One region of the Streptomyces sp. NPDC058955 genome, then DNA from elsewhere that is predicted to be linked to it. Evidence: predicted binding sites of a transcription regulator. Region 1 holds the regulator's gene; each other region holds the start of a gene.
What was found. The regulator HrcA, encoded in region 1, represses chaperone genes, less so after heat shock. The targets are predictions, from matches to a motif close to TTNGCACTCNGNNNNNCNGAGTGCNAA.
Positions count from the first base shown of each region.

Region 2: a site for HrcA is predicted at 3,603-3,629, ahead of groL (chaperonin GroEL). Genes of this name have one in related genera too.
Region 3: a site for HrcA is predicted at 2,203-2,229, ahead of groES (co-chaperone GroES). Genes of this name have one in related genera too.

Region 1 is NZ_JBHYKM010000012.1:36,330-42,154, forward strand. It holds gene ACFW1I_RS07895 (nitronate monooxygenase) at 1-1,002, opposite strand, end outside; gene dnaJ (molecular chaperone DnaJ) at 1,108-2,244, opposite strand; gene hrcA (heat-inducible transcriptional repressor HrcA) at 2,245-3,264, opposite strand; gene ACFW1I_RS07910 (MBL fold metallo-hydrolase) at 3,403-4,140, shown strand; gene ACFW1I_RS07915 (DUF3097 domain-containing protein) at 4,236-5,042, shown strand; gene hemW (radical SAM family heme chaperone HemW) at 5,097-5,825, opposite strand, start outside.
Region 2 is NZ_JBHYKM010000024.1:51,505-57,329, reverse strand. It holds gene ACFW1I_RS12550 (glucosyl-3-phosphoglycerate synthase) at 1-918, opposite strand, end outside; SAM riboswitch class I at 1,040-1,182, shown strand; gene thrC (threonine synthase) at 1,200-2,516, shown strand; gene ACFW1I_RS12540 (MoaD/ThiS family protein) at 2,535-2,813, shown strand; gene ACFW1I_RS12535 (cold-shock protein) at 3,228-3,431, shown strand; gene groL (chaperonin GroEL) at 3,797-5,419, shown strand; gene ACFW1I_RS12525 (deoxyxylulose-5-phosphate synthase) at 5,558-5,825, opposite strand, start outside.
Region 3 is NZ_JBHYKM010000026.1:22,179-28,003, forward strand. It holds gene groL (chaperonin GroEL) at 11-1,639, opposite strand; gene groES (co-chaperone GroES) at 1,748-2,056, opposite strand; gene ACFW1I_RS13130 (hypothetical protein) at 2,335-2,655, shown strand; gene ACFW1I_RS13135 (hypothetical protein) at 2,652-2,822, opposite strand; gene ACFW1I_RS13140 (polysaccharide deacetylase family protein) at 2,819-3,742, opposite strand; gene ACFW1I_RS13145 (methyltransferase domain-containing protein) at 3,869-5,044, shown strand; gene ACFW1I_RS13150 (hypothetical protein) at 4,989-5,645, opposite strand; gene ACFW1I_RS13155 (RNA polymerase sigma factor) at 5,656-5,825, opposite strand, start outside.

The DNA of each region.
Region 1 (5,825 bases):
GGGCAGCTCGCGGGCCAGCCGGTGGCCCTGGCCCGCCCACAGGGCCATGCCCTGGGCGTCGCCGGCGTCGGCGGCGGCCTTCCGCAGCGGGGCGGTGAGGTGGTGGATCTCGGGGTAGCCGGCGGGGGCGTACGGGCCGTGCTCGCGCATGAAGCGGTTGACGAGCCCGCGGGCCGGGCGGCCGGAGAACGCCCGGGTGAGGGCGGTGCGGGTGAAGAGCGGGTCGGTGAGGGCCCGCTTGTGCAGCGGGTGGGCGCCGGACTCGGGGCAGACCAGGAAGGCGGTGCCGAGCTGGGCGGCGGCGGCCCCGGCGGCGAGCACGGCGGCGATCTGCGCGCCGCGCATCAGCCCTCCGGCGGCGACCAGCGGCAGCGCGGTGGTCTCCCGGACCTGGGCGAGGAGGGCGAGGACGCCGGTGCCGGGCTGCTCGTCGGCCGGGTCGTCGCGGTACGAGCCCTGGTGGCCGCCCGCCTCGACGCCCTGGACGCACAGCGCGTCGGCGCCCGCCGCCTGGGCCGTACGGGCCTCCTCGGCGGTGGTGACGGTGACGATCGTGTACGTACCGGCGCGGGCGAACGCCTCGAAGGTCTCGGGCTTCGGGCAGCCGAAGGTGAAGGAGACGACGGGGACGGGGTCCTCCAGCAGGATCGCCAGCTTGGACTCGTACCCGTCGTCGCGCGAGTCGTCGGTCTCACCGAGCCGGGTGCCGTACCAGCCGGCCTCCCCGGCCAGCTGGTGGCGGTAGACCTCGATGGCCGCGGGGTCGGCCGAGGGGCCGGTCTGCGGCATGAAGACGTTGACGCCGAAGGGCTGTCCGGTCAGCCCGCGGACCTGCTTGATCTCCTGGTAGAGACCGCCGGCCGTCTTGTACCCGGCGGCGAGGAAGCCGAGCGCGCCGGCCGCGCCGACGGCTCCGACGAGCGCGGGACTGGAAGCGCCACCCGCCATGGGGGCCTGCACGATCGGATACCGGAAGAGATCGTTCAGTGCGGTGGTGGACATATGGGCATCGTGTCATGCCCCTTGCCGGGCACGGGAAAGGGGCGGCACTCAGAGTGCCGCCCCTCTCACGCACAGATCACACGGGCCCCGACGGGCCCGGCCCCGTCAGCGCCCGTTGAAGGCATCCTTCAGCCGCGAGAACAGCCCCTGCTGACCCGGCTGGAACTGGCCCGTGGGCCGTTCCTCGCCGCGCAGCTTGGCCAGTTCGCGCAGCAGGCGCTCCTGCTCGGCGTCGAGCTTGCCCGGGGTCTGGACCTCGACGTGGACGATCAGGTCGCCGCGCCCGTTGCCCCGCAGGTGCGTGACGCCCCGGCCGTGCAGCGGGACCGACTGGCCGGACTGGGTGCCCGGCCGGATGTCGATCTCCTCCAGCCCGTCCAGCGTCTGGAGCTGCACCTTCGTGCCGAGCGCCGCCGCCGTCATCGGGAGGGTGACCGTGCAGTGCAGGTCGTCGCCGCGCCGCTGGAAGACCTCGTGCGGGGTCTCCTGGATCTCGACGTACAGGTCGCCGGCGGGGCCGCCGCCGGGGCCGACCTCGCCCTCGCCCGCGAGCTGGATCCGGGTGCCGTTGTCGACACCGGCGGGGATCTTGACGGTGAGCGTGCGGCGGGACCGGACCCGGCCGTCGCCCGCGCACTCGGGGCACGGGGTCGGGACGACGGTGCCGAAGCCCTGGCACTGGGGGCAGGGCCGGGAGGTCATGACCTGGCCGAGGAACGACCGGGTGACCTGCGAGACCTCGCCGCGGCCGCGGCACATGTCACAGGTCTGCGCGGAGGTGCCGGGCGCGGCACCCTCACCCGAACAGGTGGTGCAGACGACGGCCGTGTCGACCTGGATGTCCTTGGTGGTGCCGAAGGCCGCCTCGTTGAGGTCGATCTCCAGGCGGATCATGGCGTCCTGGCCGCGGCGGGTCCGCGAGCGCGGTCCGCGCTGCGAGGCCGTGCCGAAGAAGGCGTCCATGATGTCGGAGAAGTTGCCGAAGCCACCGGCTCCGAAGCCGCCCGCGCCGCCCCCGCCGGAGCTGGACAGCGGGTCGCCGCCGAGGTCGTAGACCTGCTTCTTCTGCGGGTCCGACAGGACCTCGTAGGCGGCGTTGATCTCCTTGAACCGCTCCTGCGTCTTCGGGTCCGGATTGACGTCCGGGTGAAGCTCGCGGGCGAGGCGGCGGAAGGCCTTCTTGATCTCGTCCTGGGAAGCGTCGCGGCGCACGCCGAGTGTGGCGTAGTAGTCCGTGGCCACTTACGACTCCGCCAGGATCTGTCCGACGTAACGTGCCACTGCGCGTACCGCTCCCATCGTTCCGGGGTAGTCCATGCGGGTCGGTCCGACCACGCCGAGTTTGGCGACTGCCTCGCCGCCCGAACCGTAGCCGACCGAGACGACGGACGTGGAGTTCAGTCCCTCGTAGGCGTTCTCGTGCCCGATGCGTACGGTCATGCCCGATTCCTTGACCTCGCCCAGCAGCTTGAGGAGCACGACCTGCTCCTCCAGGGCCTCCAGGACGGGCCTGATCGTCAGCGGGAAGTCGTGTCCGAAGCGGGTGAGATTGGCGGTGCCGCCGATCATCAGCCGCTCCTCGTGCTCCTCCACGAGCGTCTCCAGGAGGGTCGCCAGCACGGTCGAGACCGTGGCGCGCTCCTCGGGCTCCTCGAACGACTCGGGGAGGTCCTGCACCAGCTGCGGCACGTCGGCGAAGCGACGGCCGCCGACCCGGCTGTTCAGCCGGGCCCGCAGATCGGCGAGGGAGGTCTCGCCGAACGGCGCGGGACAGTCGATCACCCGCTGCTCGACCCGTCCGGTGTCCGTGATGAGGACGAGCATCAGCCGGGCCGGGGCCAGCGACAGCAGCTCGACGTGCCGGATGGACGAACGGGTCAGCGACGGGTACTGCACGACGGCGACCTGCCGGGTCAGCTGCGCGAGCAGCCGCACCGTGCGGCCCACGACGTCGTCGAGGTCCACGGCGCCGTCGAGGAAGTTGTGGATGGCGCGCCGCTCGGGGGTCGAGAGCGGCTTGACGCCGGCCAGCCGGTCCACGAAGAGGCGGTAGCCCTTGTCCGTGGGGATCCGGCCGGCGCTGGTGTGGGGCTGGGCGATGTACCCCTCCTCCTCCAGCACCGCCATGTCGTTGCGCACGGTGGCGGGAGAGACGCCGAGCTTGTGGCGCTCGGTGAGCGCCTTGGAACCGACCGGTTCCTCCGTCCCGACGTAGTCCTGGACGATGGCGCGCAGTACCTCGAGTCTGCGTTCGCTCAGCACGCGCACACCTCCCGTTCCGGCCGTTCCGGTTGCTCCGCTTTTGGCACTCGCCCTGTCCGAGTGCCAGGAAACCCCCGGCCAGTGTACGGCCGGGGCCGTCGCTCCTGGCAAGGAGGCGGACCCGCTAGCGTCGGCGACATGGACATCGACGAAGCGGTATGGGCGGCTCAGGGGTGGGAACGGCTCGCGGTCGGGGTGGGCCGACGGCGCCTCCCGGGCTGGGACGCGACCACCGGTCTGGTCGTGGGGGACAAGGCGGTTCTGCTCTACGACACGGGCTCCACGCTCGCCGAGGGCGCCGGGATCCGGGCCCAGGCGGAGGCGATCACCGGCGGCCGGCGCGTGACGCACATCGCACTCGGCCACCCCCACTTCGACCACGTCCTCGGCACGGCCGCCTTCGCCGGCGCGGAGGTCTTCGGCGCGGTCGGCACGGACGAGCTCCTCGGCTCCGCGCACGGCCGCGAGGAGCTGTACACGGACGCGGTGCGCCAGGGCGTCGACGAGCGGGCCGCGGCGGAGGCGGCGGAGGCGCTGGTGGCCCCCCGCCACACCGTCACCGGCGAGTGGACCCTCGACCTGGGCGGCCGGCAGGTCCTCCTGGCCAATCTGGGCCCCGCCCACTCCGGGCACGACCTGGTCGTCTGCGTGCCGGGCGAGCGCGAGGTCGTCTTCTGCGGCGACCTGGTCGAGGAGTCCGGCGAGCCCCAGGCAGGCCCGGACGCGGTCGGCGCCCGCTGGCCCGACGCCCTCGACCGCCTCCTCGCCCTCGGCGGCGAGGACGCCCTGTACGTCCCCGGCCACGGCGCGACCGTCGACGCGGCTTTCGTCCGACGCCAGCGCGATGAACTGGCACGCCGCTTCCAGGTGTCGTAGCGTCCCCGGAATGCGGCCGCGACCCGGACCTGAAGCCCCCCTGGCCGCATCCCCCGGCAGGACCCACCGACAGCGCACCCGGAGGACTGGAACCCGTGCGTAGCTACGACGCCGACCTCACCCCGCCGTGGAAGCGCACGGCCCCCGTCCCCGAGGTCCCGGCCGATCCCGATCTGGTCGTGGAGGAGGTCGCGACGGGCTTCTGCGGGGCGGTGATCCGCTGCGAGGCGGGCACGGTGACGCTGGAGGACCGATTCGGCAAGCACCGGGTCTTCCCGATGGAGCCGCGCGGCTTCCTGCTGGAGGGCAAGGTCGTCACCCTGGTCCGCCCGTCGTCCGGCGGCCCGGCCCGCCCGGCCCGTACGGCCTCCGGCTCGATCGCCGTCCCGGGCGCGCGGGCCCGGGTGGCCCGGGCGAGCCGCATCTACGTGGAGGGCCGCCACGACGCCGAGCTGGTCGAACGGGTCTGGGGCGACGACCTGCGCGTCGAGGGCGTGGTCGTCGAGTACCTGGAGGGCGTCGACCACCTCCCGCAGATCGTCGCCGACTTCGCCCCGGGCCCGGACGCCCGCCTGGGCGTCCTGGTCGACCACCTGGTCCCCGGCTCCAAGGAGTCCCGCATCGCCGCCCAGGTCGCCTCGGACCACGTCCTGGTCGTCGGCCACCCCTACATCGACATCTGGCAGGCCGTGAAACCCGCGGTCCTGGGCATCCGGGCCTGGCCGGAGGTCCCCCGGGGCCAGGACTGGAAGACGGGCACCTGCCGGGCCCTCGGCTGGCCCGCCGACAACACGGGCGCGATCTGGCAGGCGATCCTGAAGCGGGTCACGTCCTACAAGGACCTGGAACCGGAACTGCTCGGCAAGGTCGAGCACCTGATCGACTTCGTGACGGTCGGCTAGCCGCCTCCGTGGGGGCCGCGCGCGCCGGCCCGCGCCACGGCCGCGCCGCGCCCGTCAGTCCACCAGGTCCCGCACCACCGCGTCCGCCAGCAGCCGGCCGCGCAGGGTCAGGACCGCCCGCCCCGCCTCGTACGGGCCGGCATCGAGCAGCCCGTCCCGCAGCGCCTGGCGGGACGCGGCGAGGCCCGCCGGCTTGAGGATCGAGAGCTCGACGCCCTCCCGAAGCCGCAGTTCGAGGAGGATCCGCTCCACCCGCCTGTCCTCCTCCGCGAGGATCTCCCGCCCGGCCCCCGGCGACTTCCCGCCCGCGAGCGCGGCGGCGTACGCGCCGGGATGCTTGACGTTCCACCACCGGACGCCGCCCACGTGCGAGTGCGCGCCGGGCCCCGCGCCCCACCAGTCGGCGCCGCGCCAGTACAGCTCGTTGTGGAGGCAGCGCCCGGCCTCGGAGGTGGCCCAGTTGGACACCTCGTACCAGGAGAAGCCCGCCTCCTCGAAGGCCGCGTCGGCGATCAGGTAGCGGTCGGCGTGCACGTCGTCGTCCGTCATGGGCACTTCACCGCGCCGGATCCGCCGCGCCAGCTGCGTCCCCTCCTCGACGATCAGGGCGTACGCGCTGACGTGGTCGGGCCCGGCGCCGATCGCCGCGTCCAGCGAGGCCCGCCAGTCGTCGTCGGACTCCCCGGGCGTGCCGTAGATGAGGTCGAGGTTGACGTGCTCGAACCCGGCGGCCCGCGCCTCACCGACGCAGGCCTCGGGCCGCCCGGGCGTATGCGTGCGGTC
Region 2 (5,825 bases), on a different contig from region 1:
CTCCGTGATCTCGGCCATCGGCGGGCGCTCCTCCGTGTCCACCGCGTACGTCCGCGGCTCGAAGCCCTCCGGCCCCCGCTCGAACTGGGTCAGCCGGGGGCGTACGAGATGGCCGCGGGAGAGCCGCAGCTGCGCCGTCCGGTAGATCGCCGCCGCCATCCGGCCCAGCGCCCGGCCGTCCTGGTGCCGGTGCTTGCGCACGCCCACGTCCACCTGCGCGAGCGCGTCCAGGCCCACCGTGTGCAGCGCGTCGACGAGCAGGCCCAGCTCCACTCCGTAACCGACGGGGAAGGGGAGCCGTTCGAGCAGCGAGCGGCGCGCCGCGTACTCGCCGCCCAGCGGCTGGACGAAGCCGGCCAGCCGCGGCCAGTGCAGATTGAGCAGCGGGCGCGCCACCAGTTCCGTCACGCGTCCGCCCTGACCAGGGGTGTCTCCGAACGGGCGGTCGTACATCGCCTTCACGAAGTCCACGTCCGGGTCCGTGAGCAGCGGGCCCACGATCCCCGTCACGAAGTCCGCCGAGAAGTCCCGCAGGTCCGCGTCGACGAAGCAGACCACGTCCCCGCTCGTCACCATGAGTGAGCGCCACAGGACCTCGCCCTTGCCCGGGACGGCCGGGATCCGGGGGAGTATGTCGTCCCGCGCGACCACCCGCGCGCCGGCCGCCGCCGCGACCTCGGCCGTGCGGTCCGTGGAGCCCGAGTCGATCACCACCAGCTCGTCCACCAGCGGCACCGCCTCGGTCATCAGCTCGCGCCGGATCACGCTGACGATGTCCCCGACGGTCGCCTCCTCGTTCAGCGCGGGCAGCACCACGCTGACCGTCGTCCCCCGCTTGGCGGCGAGCACCCGCTCCAGGGGCCGGTCGGACACGGACCAGGACCGCCGGGTCAGCCAGCGCTCCACTTCTTCCAGCAACGTGATCTCCATCTCGCGGATCGGACGACCGTCTCCACCTTCGAAGCCTTCGGTTACAGTCTTGAACAACGCGGAGGCCCGATGCATGTCGGGGTCCCACCCGCGTCCCACAATCGAATACCGCTCATCCAGAGGGGCAGAGGGATACGGCCCGTTGAAGCCCCGGCAACCCTCCAGTCGGTTTGTCTTGCGCCAGCGAGGCCCCCGGCTAGGGAAGGTGCCAAATCCGTCTCATGGCGAAATGCGCCGTGAGGAAGATGAGGAGAAAGGGCCTCGCCTCCATGGCTGTACAGACCGTCGCACCCGCCACCGCCGCTGCCGACAACGCCGCCCCCGCCCCCGCCGTCGACCTCGGTCCCGCGTCCGGACTTTCCTGCCGCGAGTGCGGCGAGGTCTTCGCCCTCGGCCCGATCTTCGCCTGTGAGCTGTGTTTCGGCCCGCTCGAAGTGGCCTACGACCTGCCGGCCGGCGACCCCGAGGAGCTGCGGAAGCGGATCGAGGCCGGCCCCGCGAACATCTGGCGGTACGCGCCCCTGCTGCCCGTCCCCGCCGACGTCGCCGAGAAGCCGAACCTGAACCCCGGCTGGACCCCGCTCGTCAAGGCCGACAACCTCGCCCGCGAGATCGGCGTCGCCCCCGGCAAGCTCTACGTCAAGGACGACTCCGGCAACCCGACCCACTCCTTCAAGGACCGGGTCGTCGCCCAGGCCATCGAGGCCGCCCGCGCCTTCGGCTTCACCACCCTCTCCTGCTCCTCCACCGGCAACCTGGCCGGCGCCGTCGGCGCCGCCGCCGCCCGCGCCGGCTTCCGCTCCTGCGTCTTCATCCCGCACGACCTGGAGCAGGGCAAGGTCGTCATGGCCGGTGTCTACGGCGGTGACCTGGTCGCCATCGAGGGCAACTACGACGACGTCAACCGCTTCTGCTCCGAGCTCATCGGCGACCCGCTCGGCGAGGGCTGGGGCTTCGTCAACGTCAACCTGCGTCCGTACTACGGCGAGGGCTCCAAGACGCTCGCGTACGAGATCTGCGAGCAGCTCGGCTGGGTCATCCCCGACCAGCTGGTCATCCCGATCGCCTCCGGCTCCCAGCTCACCAAGATCGACAAGGGTCTGCAGGAGCTCATCAAGCTCGGCCTGGTCGAGGACAAGCCGTACAAGATCTTCGGCGCCCAGGCCGAGGGCTGCTCCCCGGTGTCGGCGGCCTTCAAGGCCGGCCACGACGTGGTCCGCCCCCAGAAGCCGAACACCATCGCCAAGTCCCTCGCGATCGGCAACCCGGCCGACGGCCCGTACGTCCTCGACATCGCCCGCCGCACCGGCGGCGCGGTGGAGGACGTGAACGACGAGCAGGTCGTCGACGCGATCAAGCTGCTGGCCCGGACCGAGGGCATCTTCGCCGAGACGGCGGGCGGCGTGACCGTCGGCGTGGCGCGCAAGCTCGTCGAGGCCGGCGTCATCGACCCGAACCTCACCACCGTCGTCCTCAACACCGGCGACGGGCTCAAGACCCTGGACGCCGTGGCCGACAGCTCTCAGGCGACCGCCACCATCCGCCCGAGCCTGGACGCGTTCCGCGACGCGGGCCTGGCCCACTGAAAGGTCCGTGAAGCCACCATGGCCGTGAACGTCCGCATCCCCACCATCCTCCGCACCTACACCGGCGGTCAGGCCGAGGTCGCCGCCGAGGGCGCGACCCTCGCCGAGGTCATCGCCGACCTGGAGAAGAACCACACCGGCATCGCCGCCCGCGTCCTCGACGACCAGGGCAAGCTGCGCCGCTTCGTGAACGTCTACGTGAACGACGACGACGTCCGCTTCGAGCAGGGCCTGGAGACCGCCACGCCGGACGGCGCGGGCGTCTCGATCATCCCGGCCGTCGCCGGCGGTTGCTGACCGTTACCTGTTGGTAGCCTCCGCTACAGAATTGCCCCTTCCGCGAGAGAAAGCGGAGGGGGCAATTCTGCATGGTTGAGCGCGGTAGAGTTGGGGAAGTCCCCTCCGCCGCTCATGCCGGACGCATATGAGGGCGGGCTCGGACCTGACAAGAATGCGACAACAAGCGGCCGAAAAGCGCGCACAGTCTGCCCCTTATGTGCCTTTCGCCCGGCCCGACTTGCCCCGCAATTCCAGCATTTCTTCCTGATCCCCCTTTCCGCTCCCCTCAGAATTCCCGGTCGATTGCCCTGTTGCAGAGGGCAGTTGGACAGATACATTCAGCGGCGGTCGACGCGTTCCGGCGCAGGTTCTGACCCGGGTCCGCGAAGTGCGGGTCCGCTCAAGGGCCAGTACGTAATAGGGGAGTTAGGCATGGCTCAGGGCACCGTCAAGTGGTTCAACGCGGAGAAGGGCTACGGCTTCATCGCGGTCGACGGTGGTGCGGATGTTTTCGTCCACTACAGCGCCATCCAGATGGATGGGTACCGCAGCCTCGAAGAGGGCCAGCGAGTCGAGTTCGAGATCTCGCAGGGTCAGAAGGGTCCGCAGGCGGACATGGTCAAGGTGACCGCCTGAGGCGCGGCGCGATCGGCCACCGACGTCTCGTCGTCGAGGGGCCCGCATCCCCAGGGATGCGGGCCCCTCACGCGTTCCCGGACCCGGTGGCGTGGAGGTGCCCGATCCACGAGAGTCGCTTGCGCCCGCCCGTCGCCCGGCCACCACCCCTATAGGAGCCTCTTCGAGGCGCTTGCACTCTCCTGGGTCGAGTGCTAATCATTGGCGTTAGCACTCGGAAGGTGAGAGTGCTACGAGGACCGAGCACGGCGAGGCCGCCGACCCGGGTGGGGCAAGGAACCACGCGGAACGCGGAGGCCGTCCGTCGCGGGCGTCGGCGCGGTCCTGGAGCGTTATCCACCCCATGTCCGGGAGGACCACTTCACATGGCCAAGATCATCGCGTTCGACGAGGAGGCCCGGCGCGGTCTCGAGCGCGGCATGAACCAGCTCGCTGACGCCGTCAAGGTCACCCTCGGCCCCAAGGGCCGTAACGTCGTCCTCGAGAAGAAGTGGGGCGCCCCCACGATCACCAACGACGGTGTCTCCATCGCCAAGGAGATCGAGCTCGAGGACCCGTACGAGAAGATCGGCGCCGAGCTGGTCAAGGAAGTCGCCAAGAAGACGGACGACGTCGCCGGCGACGGCACGACCACCGCCACCGTCCTCGCCCAGGCGCTCGTCCGCGAGGGTCTCCGCAACGTCGCCGCCGGCGCCAACCCGATGGCCCTCAAGCGCGGCATCGAGAAGGCCGTCGAGGCCGTCTCCGGCGCCCTGCTCGACCAGGCGAAGGAGGTCGAGACGAAGGAGCAGATCGCCTCCACCGCCTCCATCTCCGCCGCCGACACGCAGATCGGCGAGCTCATCGCCGAGGCGATGGACAAGGTCGGCAAGGAAGGCGTCATCACCGTCGAGGAGTCCCAGACCTTCGGTCTGGAGCTGGAGCTCACCGAGGGCATGCGCTTCGACAAGGGCTACATCTCGGCGTACTTCGCCACCGACATGGAGCGTATGGAGGCGTCGCTCGACGACCCGTACATCCTCATCGTCAACTCCAAGGTCTCGTCCGTGAAGGACCTGATCCCGCTCCTCGAGAAGGTCATGCAGTCCGGCAAGCCGCTGCTGATCATCGCCGAGGACGTCGAGGGCGAGGCGCTCTCCACCCTGATCGTCAACAAGATCAAGGGCACCTTCCGCTCCGTGGCCGTCAAGGCCCCGGGCTTCGGCGACCGCCGCAAGGCCATGCTCCAGGACATCGCCATCCTCACCGGCGGCACGGTCATCTCCGAGGAGGTCGGCCTCAAGCTGGAGTCGGCCGGTCTCGACCTGCTGGGCCGCGCCCGCAAGGTCGTCATCACCAAGGACGAGACCACCATCGTCGACGGTGCCGGTGACAGCGAGCAGGTCGCGGGCCGCGTGAACCAGATCCGCGCCGAGATCGAGAACAGCGACTCCGACTACGACCGCGAGAAGCTCCAGGAGCGCCTCGCGAAGCTCGCCGGCGGCGTGGCGGTCATCAAGGCCGGTGCCGCGACCGAGGTCGAGCTCAAGGAGCGCAAGCACCGCATCGAGGACGCCGTGCGCAACGCCAAGGCGGCCGTCGAGGAGGGCATCGTCGCCGGCGGTGGCGTGGCCCTGCTCCAGGCGTCCAGCGTCTTCGAGAAGCTGGAGCTGGACGGCGACGAGGCCACCGGTGCCGCGATCGTCAAGCTCGCCCTGGAGGCCCCGATCAAGCAGATCGCGGTCAACGCCGGCCTTGAGGGCGGCGTCGTGGTCGAGAAGGTGCGCAACCTGACCCCGGGTCACGGCCTCAACGCCGCGACCGGCGAGTACGTCGACCTGGTCGCCGAGGGCATCATCGACCCGGCCAAGGTGACGCGCTCCGCGCTGCAGAACGCCGCGTCGATCGCCGCGCTCTTCCTCACCACCGAGGCCGTCATCGCCGACAAGCCGGAGAAGGCCGCGGGCCCGGCCGGCGGCGGCATGCCGGGCGGTGACATGGACTTCTGATCCCCAGGGATCGGTGGTTCATCGCTGAACGCGAACCGAGGGCGGCACTCCCCACGAGGGGGTGCCGCCCTCGGCGCGTTCCGGCCCTCGGCACGTTCCGGCCCTCGGCACGTGACGGCCCTCAGCGCGTGACGGCCCTCAGACGACCGGCCGGACGAGCGCCTTGGCGAGCGGTTCGCCGGTGCGGCGGGCGTACGCGACGCGGGCCTTCACCTCGGCGAGGGTGCGGGGCCGGTAGCCGGGGCCGCAGCCCTGGCAGCAGCTGGTGCGGAACCGCACCCCCGCGTGCAGCAGCACGGAGAGCACCCGCCACGCCTCGTCGTCCCGCCGCTTCGGCGGCTGGAACGCGGTGCCGACCCCCACCATCGGCTCGCCGCAGCGCGGACACCGGTGCTCGGGCCCGTGC
Region 3 (5,825 bases), on a different contig from region 1:
GCGGCGTGCCTCAGTGGGAGTGGCCGTGACCGTGGCCGTGGCCGTGGTCCGCCGGCTCCTCCTCCTTCTTCTCCACCACGAGGGTCTCGGTGGTGAGGAGCAGGGAGGCGATGGAGGCGGCGTTCTCCAGGGCGGAGCGGGTGACCTTCACCGGGTCGATGACGCCGGCCTTGACCAGGTCGCCGTACTCGCCGGTGGCGGCGTTGAAGCCCTGGCCCTTGTCGAGGTCGGCGACCTTGGAGGTGATGACGTAGCCCTCCAGGCCGGCGTTCTCGGCGATCCAGCGCAGCGGCTCGACGGCGGCGCGGCGGACGACGGAGACACCGGTGGCCTCGTCGCCGGTCTTGCCGAGGTTGTCCTCCAGCACCTTGACGGCGTGGACGAGCGCGGAGCCACCACCGGAGACGATGCCCTCCTCGACCGCGGCGCGGGTCGCGGAGATGGCGTCCTCCAGACGGTGCTTCTTCTCCTTCAGCTCCACCTCGGTGGCGGCGCCGACCTTGATCACGCACACGCCGCCGGCCAGCTTCGCGAGGCGCTCCTGGAGCTTCTCGCGGTCCCAGTCGGAGTCCGTGTTCTCGATCTCGGCCTTGATCTGGGCGACGCGGCCCGCGACGTCCTCGGACTTGCCGCCACCGTCGACGATGGTGGTGTCGTCCTTGGAGACGGTCACGCGGCGGGCGGTGCCCAGCACGTCCAGACCGGCCTGGTCGAGCTTGAGGCCGACCTCCTCGGCGATGACGGTGGCACCGGTGAGGGTGGCCATGTCCTGGAGCATCGCCTTGCGGCGGTCGCCGAAGCCGGGGGCCTTGACGGCCACGGCGTTGAAGATGCCGCGGATCTTGTTGACGATGAGGGTGGAGAGGGCCTCGCCCTCGACGTCCTCGGCGATGATCAGCAGCGGCTTGGAGCCACCCGCCTGGACGACCTTCTCAAGCAGCGGCAGCAGGTCCTGGATCGAGGAGATCTTGCCCTGGTTGATCAGGATGTACGGGTCGTCGAGGACGGCCTCCATACGCTCCTGGTCGGTGACCATGTACGGGGAGAGGTAGCCCTTGTCGAAGGCCATGCCCTCGGTGAACTCCAGCTCCAGGCCGAAGGTGTTGGACTCCTCGACGGTGATGACACCGTCCTTGCCGACCTTGTCCATGGCCTCGGCGATGAGCTCGCCGACCTGCTGGTCCTGGGCGGAGAGCGCGGCGACGGCGGCGATGTCGGACTTGTCCTCGATCGGGCGCGCGGTGGCGAGCAGGTCCTCGGAGACGGCCTTGACGGCGGCGTCGATGCCCTTCTTCAGGGCGGCCGGGGAGGCGCCGGCGGCGACGTTGCGCAGACCCTCGCGGACGAGCGCCTGGGCGAGCACGGTGGCGGTGGTGGTGCCGTCACCCGCGATGTCGTTGGTCTTGGTCGCCACCTCCTTGACGAGCTGGGCGCCGAGGTTCTCGTACGGGTCCTCGATCTCGACCTCGCGGGCGATCGTGACACCGTCGTTGGTGATGGTGGGCGCGCCGAACTTCTTGTCGATGACGACGTTGCGGCCCTTGGGGCCGATCGTCACCTTCACCGTGTCGGCCAGCTTGTTGACGCCGCGCTCAAGGGCGCGACGGGCGTCCTCGTCGAACTTCAGGATCTTCGCCATGGGAGCGATTCAGCCCTCTCGGAAATCGTGTGGAGAAAACAACCGCGCCCCTGGACGCCCAAGAGATCAAGGGGTCAGGGGCGCGGTGCACTGCGGGTACGGCGTCTCTTACTTCTCGATGATCGCGAGCACGTCGCGGGCCGAGAGGACGAGGTACTCGTCGCCGTTGTACTTCACCTCGGTGCCGCCGTACTTGCTGTAGAGCACGACGTCGCCGACCTTGACGTCGAGCGGCAGGCGCTCGCCGTTCTCGAAGCGGCCCGGGCCCACGGCGAGGACGGCGCCCTCCTGGGGCTTCTCCTTCGCGGTGTCCGGGATGACCAGGCCCGAGGCCGTGGTCTGCTCGGCGTCGAGCGGCTGGACCACGATGCGGTCCTCGAGCGGCTTGATGGCAACCTTGGAGCTGGCGGTCGTCACGATCCGACCTCCCCCTTCGGAGATCTCGCGGGGTTAACTGTCTGAGGTGGCGACCAGGTCGATCCGTCGTCGCGGGTGCCGGACCTGCCCGTCGCTGTGTTGGCACTCTCCGGTGGGGAGTGCCAGAGCCGAGACTATGACCGCGATTAGCACTCGGTCAAGCGGAGTGCCAATTCCTCACCCGGTGGCGGCCCCGGAAGGGCGTGCCGGCGCCGCGATCCGGTCTCGATCCGGGGAACGTACGCGCGGAGTCCGGGGTTCCGTACGAAGGTACGGAGATGACCACCGCCCCGCCCCGGGTCCGCCCGCTCCCCGATCTCGCCCTCTCCGTCCTGCTGCTGGCGGCGGACGCCCTCGTCACCGTGGCGGTCATGGTCCTGATGGGGCTGCGGGCCATGGGCGACGTCCGCTATCCCGGTCCGCCGCCCCCGCCGGACTGGGTCCCCGCCTGCTGGTTCGCCGGCCTCGCGGCGGTCACGGGGGTGACCTGCTGGGCCCTGCGGAGCCAGGGCTGGCGCCTGGCCGCGTGGACCCAGTTGGTCGCGACGGGTCTGCTCGCCGTCCTCACGGCGGTCGTCGCCGTGGCCACCGCCCGCTAGGAGCGCGGGCCCCCCTCCGCGCGGACCGGTCCGCGGTCGGCGTCCCTGTCGTCGCCGACCCGCTCCACGGCCTTGCGGCCGAGGCGTTCGAGCGGGTCGACGGCGGAGGCGCAGCCGGTGAGGCCGAGGAGGAGGGCGGCGACCACGAGCGGGCGGAGCCGGCTCATACGTAGTCCTCCAGCCGGGCGACCGCGTACCCCTTGGACGTGATCACGTTCATCGCCCGGCGGATCATGTCGGGCATGCTGCCCTTCCAGTCCTCCTCGCCGCGGAAGTGGGTGAGGACGATGTCGCCGGGGTGCAGGTCGCGGTCCCACTCGCGCCACTCCATGTGGTCGGGGAACGCCTCGGAGGCCCAGAGCGGGACGGCCTTGACGCCGCAGGACTTGGCGGCGCGCAGGGTGTCCTCGTTGTAGTTGCCGTACGGCGGGCGGAAGAGCTCGGGGCGCTTGCCGTACTTCTTCTCGATGACGTCCTGCATGCCGCAGATCTCGCGCTTCTGGCGCGCGTAGGAGAGCCCCGGCAGGTACTTGTGGTTGAGGGTGTGGTTGTGGAGGGAGATCCCGCGCGGCTGGGACTTCTGCATCTTCGCGAAGTAGGCGTAGTCGTCGCTGACCACGTAGTCGCTGAGGAAGGCGCTGTAGGGGATGTCCAGATCGGCCATCATCCGGATCAGCTCGGGGTCCTTCTCGGCGCCGTCGTCGATCGTCAGGAAGACGATCTTCTCCTTGGTGGGGACGGTGGTGAAGACGGGCGGCAGTCCCTCGCCGTCGGTCTCGAATCCCTTCCGGGTGGTGATCCTCGGCTTGCTCCTCGGCGGGGCGGGCGCTTCGAGGGGGGTCAGCTTGAGGCCCCACTTCTTCGCGGCCACGGCCCGGGCGGCCCGCCGCTTCGCCAGCGCGGCCTTCTTCTCCCGGGCCAGCTGGGCGGCGGTCTTCACCGGGGCCTGCTGGCCGGCGGCGGGCGCGGGGGCGCCGCCGCTGCCCGCGCCCGGGGCGTCGGAACCGCCGGAGCAGGCGGCGGTGGAGGTGAGCGCGGCGACGAGGAGCGCGGCACCCAGGGCACGACGGGAGTGACCCTTTGCCATCATTTCTTCCTTTTGTCGTACGACCGGTATGGCGCCGCATCCTGTCAGCGCGACCCGCCCGTCCGGCCGCGACACCGCCGAGCCGGCCCCACGGTCCCCCGCCCGGCCCACAGGGAGAATGGGACGGTGACCGACCTCGCCGCCTTCACCGCCCTGCTCACCCCCGAGGGCCAGACCCTCCTCGCCGCCCTGCGCGACTACGACCCCGCCCAGGAGCTGGCGGTCGCCTCCCGGCTGCGCCGCGACCACCCCGCCGACCTGGTCTCGGCGGCCCTCGGGCAGGCCCGGCTGCGGCAGCGCGCGGTGGCGAAGTTCGGCGCCGAGGACGCGTACCGCATGTACTTCACGCCGAACGGCGTCGAGCAGTCCACCCGGGCGACCGTCGGCTCCTACCGCGCCGGCCGCATGAAGGCGCTCGGCGTCCGCAGCGTCGCCGACCTCTGCTCCGGCGTCGGCGGCGACGCGCTCGCGCTCGCCCGCGCTGGCATCTCCGTCCTCGCCGTCGACCGCGACCCGCTCACCGCCGAGGTCGCCCGCGCCAACGCCGCCGCGCTGGGCCTCGACGGGCTGATCGAGGTCCGCTGCGCCGACGTCACCGAGATCGACACGGCACCCTACGACGCCGTCTTCGTCGACCCGGCGCGACGCGGCGGCCGGGGCCGGATCTTCGACCCCGAGGCCTACTCCCCGCCGCTCTCCTGGGCCATGGACGCCGCCCGCAAGGCCCCGCACGCGGCCCTGAAGATCGCCCCCGGCATCCCGCACGAGACCGTCCCGGACGAGGCCGAGGCCGAGTGGATCTCGGACGGCGGCGACGTGAAGGAGGCGGTGCTCTGGTTCGGCACGGAGCCCGGCGCGCGCCGCGCCACCCTGCTGCCCTCCGGCGCGAGCCTCACCGGCCGCGGCCTGCCCGACCCGGCGGTCCGCCCGGTCGGCCGCTACCTCTACGAGCCCGACGGCGCCGTCATCCGCGCCCATCTGGTCGCCGAGGCCGCCGAGGAGCTGGGCGGCGGCCTGATCGACGAGACGATCGCCTACGTCACCGCCGACACCCTGACCCCCACCCCGTACGCCTCCGCCTACGAGATCACCGACGTGCTCCCCTTCAACCTCAAGAAGCTGAAGGCCCTCCTCCGCGAACGCGAGGTGGGCAACCTGACGGTGAAGAAGCGCGGCTCGGCCGTCGAGCCCGAGGAGATCCGCCGGAAGGTGCGGCCCAAGGGCCCGCACTCCGCGACGGTGCTGCTCACACGTGTCGCGGGCGCCCCGACGATGCTGATCGGCCGGCCGGCACGACCCTGAGCACCGTCCGGAAGTGCCCGACGGCCTTGAAGAGCCCGATCAGGCCGTTGATCCAGCAGATCAGCGCGACGCCCATGCCGTACGCGACGAGGCCGTAGCCGTTCGCCGGGTCCGTCCCGGCGGGCACGGCGAAGCCCAGCCACAGCCCGAGGCCGCACAGCACGGCGGAGACCACCATCCAGCACGCGCTGGCGACGGGCGCCCGCAGCCGGGCGTCCGTCGGCCCGTGCCGGTCCAGCGCCGCCCACAGGAGCAGCCGCTCGCGCACCACGCGGTCCCGGCGCACCCCGCGCACCACCAGCCAGACGCCCGGCACCAGCACCCCGAGGCCGAGGAGGGCGACGAACAGGCCGATGAAGAACGTGATCGGGTCGAGGATCGCCCCGTGGCCGAGGTCGACGAGCAGCACGCCCACCATGCCCCAGCCCAGCTGCAGCACCAGCATCGCGCCGGCGAACAGCGCGAACCGCCCGCCGCCCAGCGAACGCCGCGTCAACTCCCCCAGCGCCAGGGCCCGGTCCGCGAGCAGGGCGTCCCGGTCGGGCCAGCTGCGGAGTTCGACGGGCGGGGGCGGCGGGGGCAGCGGTATGCGCGGAGACATACCCCGCACCCTAGGCGCTCCCGGCGTCCGGTTCTCCGGCGCGGGCCCGCAGCAGCGCCCGTTCCCGCTCGTTCCGGGTCAGCTCCGCCGCCCGCGCGAACTCCGCCCGCGCCTCCGCGTCGCGGCCCAGCCGGGCGAGCAGGTCGCCGCGGACGCTCGGCAGCAAGTGGTAGCGGTCCA